2 regions of the Humibacter ginsengiterrae genome follow, and region 1 is predicted to be linked to the other one. Evidence: riboswitches for the same ligand, from Rfam matches in the RefSeq annotation. Region 1 holds a riboswitch; the other holds the start of a gene.
The links. A riboswitch is a leader RNA that binds a small molecule or an ion and turns the genes downstream of it on or off. The one in region 1 is predicted to bind thiamine pyrophosphate.
Positions count from the first base shown of each region.

Region 1 (3,985 bases):
CGACGGCTTCTTCGGCGAGGAGAGCGACGCGAGCGCGAGCAGCAGCGGACTGACGTGGATCGTCGACCCGATCGACGGCACCGTCAACTACCTCTACGGCATCCCGGCGTACGCTGTCTCGATCGCCGTGGTGGAGGGCGACCCCGACCCGAACACGTGGCGCTCGCTGGCATCCGCCGTCGTCAATCCGGCCAGCGGCGAGGTGTATACGGCGAGTGCCGGCGGCGGCGCCTATCTCGGACGCAAGCGGCTGCAGGTGGCCACAGGCAAGCAGTTGTCGCTCGCCCTCGTCGGCACGGGCTTCTCGTACGACTCCCGCCGGCGCGGGCTGCAGGCCGAGGCGGTGAGCATGCTCATTCCGCGAGTGCGAGACATCCGCCGTATCGGTGCGGCCTCGCTCGACCTCTGCAATGTCGCGTCAGGGCGACTGGATGCCTACTACGAGAAGGGCCTCAAGCCCTGGGATCACGCCGGCGGCGCGCTCGTCGCCGCGGAGGCGGGCGCGAAGGTCGCCGGCCTGCACGGTGCGGAGGCGAGCCGCGCGCTGACGATCGCGGCGGAGCCGGGACTCTTCGCGCAGCTCGAGCCGATTCTGGACGAGATCGGCGTCGCCGACCGCTGAGCGGGCGTCAGCCCAGAATCCACACCGCCGTGTCTGCAGGCAGCTCGTGGTCGTCGAGGGGCTCGCTCGAGACGATCACGTCGCCCTCCGGAAGCGGAATGGATGCCCGCCCCAGGTTCGCCAGCACCGTCACGTCCCCGTTGCGGAACGCCACCACGTCGTCGCCGTAGCCCTCCAGCCACTCGAGTATCCCGCTGCCCAGCGAGCGTTCCTCTCGTTCGGCGAGCAGCAGTTTGTAGAGCGAGAGCGTCGAGTCGGGCTCGTCGCTCTCCGCGTCCCGCGCCATCGTCGCCCACTCGGCCGGCTGCGGCAGCCAGCTCTTCCCGCTGTCGCTGAACCCGTACGAGGGACCGGACGCCGTCCACGGGATCGGGACGCGGCATCCGTCGCGGCCGTAGCGTTCGCCGTGCGTGCGGAACCAGGTCGGATCTTGTCGTGCGGAGTCGGGCAGATCGATCACCTCGGGGAGCCCCAGCTCCTCGCCCTGATAAAGGTAGGCCGAGCCTGGCAGCGCGAGCATCACCGTGGTCGCGGCGCGGGCTCGCCGCAGCCCCAGCGCCTTGTTCGGGCGGTACGGCGTCTTCGGCCCGATCCCGTGGCCCTGCGGGCTCTCATCCGCGAGTCCGAAACGGGTCGGATGCCGGATCACGTCGTGGTTCGAGAGCACCCACGTGCTCGGGGCGCCGACACCGTTGAACGCGTCGAGCGATTCCTCGATGACTGCACGCAGAGCATCCGGATGCCACGGCGTCTCGAGGTAGGTGAAGTTGAACGTCTGCTGCATCTCGTCGGAGCGCACGTACCTGGCGAGCTTGGCGGGCGGGCTCACCCACGCCTCTCCGCACAGCGCTCGGTCGCCGTCGTACTCCGCCAGCACGTTGTGCCAGTCGCGGAAGATGGCGTGGCCGCCTTCCTGCGCCCACATCGGCGAGCCGGGCTCCTCATCGCTGATGTCGGGCTCGAGCGTCACGCTGGCGCCGCTCATCGAGCCGCCGCGCTGCTCGGGCGTGTAGTCCGGCAGGCCCTTCGCCTTGACCATGCCGTGCGCGACGTCGATGCGGAATCCGTCCACTCCGCGATCGAGCCAGAACCGCAGGATGCCGCGGAACTGCTCCCACACCCAGGGGCTCTCCCAGTTGAGGTCGGGCTGCGACGAGTCGAACAGGTGCAGGTACCACTGTCCAGGGGTGCCGTCCGGGTTCGTCGTGCGGCTCCAGGCGGGGCCCCCGAAGACCGACTCCCAGTTGTTCGGCGGAAGCTCGCCGTTCTCACCCTTGCCGTCGAGGAACCAGTAGTGGCTCCTCGCCTCGCTGCCCGGAGCGGATGCCAGCGCCTCTTGGAACCAGCGGTGATCGGACGACGTGTGGTTCGGCACCAGGTCGACGATGACGCGTAGCCCGAGGTCGTGGGCGGCCGCGAGCATCCGGTCGAAGTCGTCGAGCGTGCCGAACAGCGGGTCCACGTCGCAGTAGTCGGCGACGTCGTAGCCGGCGTCGCGCTGCGGCGACGTCATGAACGGGGAGAGCCAGACCGCGTCGACACCGAGGTCTTGCAGAGCGGGCAGGTGAGCGGTGATACCGGGCAGGTCGCCGAAGCCGTCGCCGTTGCTGTCCGCGAACGACCGCGGATACACCTGATAGATCACCGCTGTGCGCCACCACTCGTTGCCGGTGCTGGTCGGCGTCGCTGCGGTGTCGCTCTGCGGGCCGGTCGCTTCGTGCGGTGCCTCCGACATGGCTTCCTCCGTCGAAGGGGCCGTGTTCACCGTTGTATTCACCACTGATACGTCCTTGATTCGAGTCGTTGCATGCGTGTCCATCCATGCTCTCGCACGTGCCTGATGACCGGCGGCTGCCCTTCGGCCGGAACGTTGATAGGGTGATGGCGATCTACACGGGAGCCCTTGCAAGGGCTGAGAGGAAGCTGCCGCAGCTTCGACCGTAGAACCTGTCCGGACAATGCCGGCGAAGGAAGTAGGGCTCCTCCATGGATTCGATCCACCCATCGCACACGCTCGCCTATCTGCGCGACGACGAACACGGCATCCGTGTTCCGGTCACCTCGATCTCGCTGGGCACGACGTCGGACGAGTCGTTCGTGGCCTACCGAACGGCCGGGCCCGGCAGCGACCCGGTGCTCGGGCTCGCGCCGTTCCGTGAGGAATGGATTGCAGCGCGCGGCGACACAGAAACGTACGAAGGCCGCGGCCGCGACCTGAACGACGATGGCAGGGCCGCGCAGCGCCGAGGTGCGGCCTCCGCCGAGTGGAAGGGCGCCAAGCCGGTGCCGCGCCGGGCCCTGGACGGCCGCACGGTGACGCAGATGCACTACGCCCGGCGCGGCGTGATCACCCCGGAGATGCGCTTCGTCGCTTTGCGGGAGAACTGCGATGTCGAGCTCGTCCGCGCGGAACTCGCCGCGGGGCGGGCGATCATCCCCAGCAACATCAATCATCCGGAATCCGAGCCGATGATCATCGGCAAGGCGTTCCTGGTGAAGGTGAACGCCAACATCGGCAACTCGGCGGTGACCAGCTCCATCGCCGAGGAGGTCGACAAGCTGCAGTGGGCGGCCACCTGGGGTGCCGACACCGTGATGGACCTGTCGACCGGGGACGACATCCACACCACCCGAGAGTGGATCATCCGCAACTCACCAGTTCCGATCGGCACCGTTCCGATCTACCAAGCGCTGGAGAAGGTGGGCGGCGACGCGAACGCGTTGACATGGGAGCTCTACCGCGACACCGTCATCGAGCAGTGCGAGCAGGGTGTCGACTACATGACCGTGCACGCCGGAGTGCTCCTGCGCTATGTTCCACTCACTGCCGAAAGGGTCACCGGGATCGTCTCCCGCGGCGGATCGATCATGGCGGGATGGTGCCTTGCGCACCACGAGGAGAACTTCCTCTACACCCACTTCGACGAGCTGTGCGAGATCTTCGCTCGCTACGATGTCGCGTTCTCGCTCGGCGATGGGCTGCGGCCGGGTTCCATCGCCGACGCGAACGACGCCGCCCAGTTCGCCGAGCTCGACACGCTGGCCGAGCTGACCAGGCGGGCGTGGGAGTTCGACGTGCAGGTCATGGTGGAGGGCCCCGGGCACGTTCCGTTCCACCTCGTGCGGGAGAACGTCGAGCGTCAGCAGGAGCTCTGCGACGGTGCCCCGTTCTACACCCTCGGACCGCTGGTCACCGATATCGCGCCTGGCTACGACCACATCACCTCGGCGATCGGTGCGACCGAGATAGCCCGTTACGGCACCGCGATGCTCTGCTACGTCACGCCGAAGGAGCACCTCGGTCTTCCGAACAAGGATGACGTGAAGACGGGTGTCATCACCTACAAGATCGCCGCGCACGCC
Region 1 covers NZ_BAAGWY010000017.1:11,678-15,662, reverse strand. Annotated here, with positions in the region: gene ACYVII_RS16640 (inositol monophosphatase family protein) at 1-622, shown strand, start outside; gene ACYVII_RS16635 (glycoside hydrolase family 13 protein) at 630-2,357, opposite strand; TPP riboswitch at 2,506-2,612, shown strand; gene thiC (phosphomethylpyrimidine synthase ThiC) at 2,609-3,985, shown strand, end outside.

Region 2 (3,985 bases), on a different contig from region 1:
GCCACGGCGGCCGAGACCCAGTCGATGCTGGCCAGGAGCGCAAGCGCGATCGTGAAGGCCGCGCCGAGCTTCGCCATCGGGTTCACCGAGGCGAGGCGCGTAGCGCGCAACGGCTCTGTGAACGTCACGGCGTACCGACCAGCCGTCCGGCGACGGTCAACTCTCTGCGCTCCGCGCAAAGCGCGGTGACGAGCTCGAGGTCGTGGGTGGCGAACACGAGTGCGCTTCCGGCGTCGCGCACCTCGCCGAGCAAGGCGACGAGTTCTCGCCAGGTGACGGCATCCTGCCCGAATGTCGGTTCGTCGAGCACGAGCATCCGTGGTGCCGTGACGATCGCGGTGGCGACCGACAGACGGCGCTTCTGGCCGCCGGAGAGCGTGAACGGGTTGGCACGGGCGAGGGCATCCAGTCGAAGGCGGACCATCACGTCGTCGATGATGCGGTCCGCCTCGGGGCCACGGATGCCCGCTGCTCGCGGTCCGATGGTGAGCTCGTCCCGCACTGTGACGGCGACGAACTGGTGCTCGGGGTTCTGGAACACCGATCCGATCCTGGTGACCAAGGCGGACGACTTCCAGCTGAACGGCGATGCCGTCAGTCCGTTCCGCAACTCATCCGACGCCGTGACGCCTCCGTCGATCGGTGGGAGGAGCCCGCCGAGCGTGAGGGCGAGCGTGCTCTTACCGGCGCCGTTCGGTCCGGTCAACGCGAGAGCGGAGCCCTCCTGCGCCGCGACATCACCGACATGAATTCGCGGACCTCGTGGTCTGCCGACGGTGAGGTCGTCGCCGGTCAGCAGAACGCCGCCCGGCGTTCCTGGTCGCCGTATGGCCTCCCAGCGAGGCGGCCTGTGTTCCCGGGGCAGCCACACCCCCGCCTCGGTGAGCTCGGTACGACTCCTCTCGAAGACGTCGTCCGGGCGGCCGTCGGCGAGGAGCCCTCCTCGGCCGTCGAGCACGACGACTCGGTCGACCAGGTCGAGCCAGATGTCGACCCGGTGCTCCACGACGACGAGCGTGGCACCGCTGGCCTCGAGCGCCGAGCGGACGGCGTCCCGAACCTCGACCACGCCATCCGGGTCGAGATTCGCAGTCGGTTCGTCCAGCAGCAACGCGCCGGGCCGCATCGCGAGCAGGCCGGCCAGCGCGAGGCGCTGCTTCTGTCCTCCGCTCAGCGCCGATGTCGGATGCCGCAGGTCGATATCGAGTCCGACGGCATCCAGAGCTGCATGTACCCGGGGCCAGATCTCGGCAGGGGGCACTCCGATGTTCTCGCACGCGAACGCCACGTCGTCGCCCGCGCGGGCGAGCACTGTCTGGGACTCGGGATCCTGCAGCAGCAGCCCCGCTCTACCTCGCACCGCTGCGGGTTCCGCGCCGTCGACGAGCAGCCGTCCTTCTGCTTCTCCGTCGTCGTCACCACCGAGCACTCCTGCGATACCGGCCAGCAGAGTGCTCTTGCCCGATCCCGACCCTCCGAGAAGGAGGATGCGCTCCCCCGGCGCCACGTGCAGGTCGAGGTGACGCACGGCCCAGGCAGCACGCCCGGCATGCCGCCAGCCCCACCCGGCCGCATGAATGGCGGCCGGGCTTCCGTCCACGGCCCCGCGGGAGCGGCTCACACCCGCTCCGTCACCTCACGGCCGGCGCCGAATCTGCTCAGGGCCCCGGTCTTGGCAAGCCCCTTCACGATCGCCCAGGAACCGAGGCCGCCGATGACCGCGCCGGAGAGAATCGTGCCCGCTGCATAGACGACCGCGAACGACGCCTTGGCCCCGGGATACCAGACCAGCAGGTCGAGCACCGACTCCCCGACCCCCGCTCCCGCACCGGCGATGAGAGCCACGACCCAGTTCCATCGCGCGTACAGCACGATCAGGAAGACGAGTTCGGCGCCGGCGCCCTGCACCAGCCCGGAGAGGAGCGTGAGGGGGCCCCACTGCGTGCCGATCAGTGCCGAGACGGTCGCCGCCACGAGCTCGGTGAACAGCGCGGCACCGGGCTTGCGAACGACGAGTCCGCCGAGCACGCCGGCGAACAGCCAAGGACCGTTGATGATGCCCTGGAGGCCGGGAAGCGCCGCCGTGATCGGTGCGCCGACGGGGTTGGATGCCTGATCCCACACCCAGAAAACCAGTCCGGCGACGACCGCGAGGACTGCGGCGACGACGATGTCGACGACGCGCCAGCGGAGAACTCTGCGGGTGCGCCCTGGGGTGGTTGCGATGGTTGCGTGCACGATTCGTGCCCTTTCGTTCGCTCAAACGTGGGCACGGGTGGATGCCCCGCACGTGCGGAGCGCCCGAGAGACGTAGCTCCCTGCGCTGGCATGACCCAGATCAGGTTCGACGGTCGAAGGTTGGAGTACCTTCCTCTCAGCCCGGCTCACCGGACTCCCGTGTTCGAGTGACGATTATAGTCGGTGGTGCGGTTCTGAGGACGGCTCACAGGTGACGACGGATTCCCAGGCGAAGACCCAGGAAACAGGCGCGTAATGTGGACCTCGCGCCCGCGCCGGTTCGCGGGCCAGCACCGAGGAGGCAGCCATGGTCATCATGTGGGTGCTCCTCGCCGTGGGGCTGGCGTTCGTCATCCTGCTGCGCCTCTATGTCATGCGGATGCGCAAGTTCGAGCGCATCGTCGCCGAACGCAGAGCCGAAGCGGCACGGCTCGCCGCGGCACGGGCCGCCCGGGACTCCGCAGCACGTCGCGCGCGCGAACTCGAAGAAGCCGAAGGGCGCACGACCACCGAGTGACGTGCCGGATCACCGGCACATTGCGCGACGCGATCGCCCCGTCGGCCGAGCGGTTCAGCGACGCCGGCGACGCAACGCGCGGAAGATCAGCGCGACACCACGCGTGGCGACCCAGGCGAACGGGATCGCCACCGCCAGGAGTGCGATCGGGTTCGGCTCGAACCGCACACCCGTCTTGTCTTTGATGTAGGCGCCGATCGGAACACTCGCGCCCCCGCCGCCCCCTCCGGATCCCGACGCCGGTTCCTGGGTTCCCTCTCCCCCGCCGAACCCGAACCAGGCGAGCGCCACCGGGATGACGGTCACGTCGTCGAGTTTGACCGGGTCGCCGTACACGGTGCGAACCCCTGCGGTGGACTTGACGGAGTCGGCGAGCTTGAGCACGAAGTCAGCCATGCGGCTCACGCTACCCGGGTTGCTCGCGCTCGCGCAGCACCTTCGCGTTGCCGGTGTCGCCTACGCGGCGCGGCCCGTTACCCACCAGTGCCGCTGAGGTGACCGCCCCCGCGCCGAACCGCGCCGCCACACGGTCGATCGCGTTCTCCGCGTCGCGCCAGTCCTCGTCGGGATCCCAGAGAACCGGCGCGCTCGATCCGTCCGGGAGCAGTTGCTCCGCTCGCACGCCCAGAAGCCGGATGGCGTCGCCCGACTGCAGCACGGCATCCAAAAGCGATGCAGCCTCCTCGTAGAGGCGACGACCGACGTTGGTGGGCTCGGGCAGGGTGCGGGACCGGGAGATCGTGCGGAAGTCGGCATAGCGCAGTTTCAGCGCCACGGTTCTCGACGTGAGACGGTGCGCGCGCAGCCGTGCGGCGACCTGTCCGGAGAGCCGGAGCAGCTCGCGCCGGAGCACCGAGGCATCCGTCACGTCGTACTCGAACGTCTGCTCGTGTCCGATGCTCTTCTCCCGCGACACTGGTTCAACGCCTCGGGGATCGACGCCGTTCGCGAGCTCGTGCAGCCTCACGCCCGACGCATCCCCCACCCACCGGCGCAACACGTCGAGCGGCGTCGACGCGACGTCGCCGACAGTTCGGAGTCCGTAGCGATGCAGGGTCTCCTGGGTAGCCGGTCCGACACCCCACAGGGCACCGATCGGAAGCGGATACAGGAACGTGAGCGTCTCGGCCACGGGAATCACGAGCATCCCGTCCGGTTTCGCCCTGGTGGAGGCGAGCTTCGCCATGAACTTCGTGCCGGCAACACCGACCGAACACGTCAGCCCCGTCT
Region 2 covers NZ_BAAGWY010000001.1:308,343-312,327, forward strand. Annotated here, with positions in the region: gene ACYVII_RS01565 (energy-coupling factor transporter transmembrane component T family protein) at 1-128, opposite strand, end outside; gene ACYVII_RS01570 (ABC transporter ATP-binding protein) at 125-1,621, opposite strand; gene ACYVII_RS01575 (ECF transporter S component) at 1,618-2,238, opposite strand; TPP riboswitch at 2,299-2,409, opposite strand; gene ACYVII_RS01580 (hypothetical protein) at 2,546-2,755, shown strand; gene ACYVII_RS01585 (hypothetical protein) at 2,810-3,151, opposite strand; gene dinB (DNA polymerase IV) at 3,162-3,985, opposite strand, start outside.
Region 2: linked by a shared signal. The riboswitch ahead of ACYVII_RS01575 (ECF transporter S component) and the one ahead of thiC (phosphomethylpyrimidine synthase ThiC) in region 1 are both predicted to bind thiamine pyrophosphate.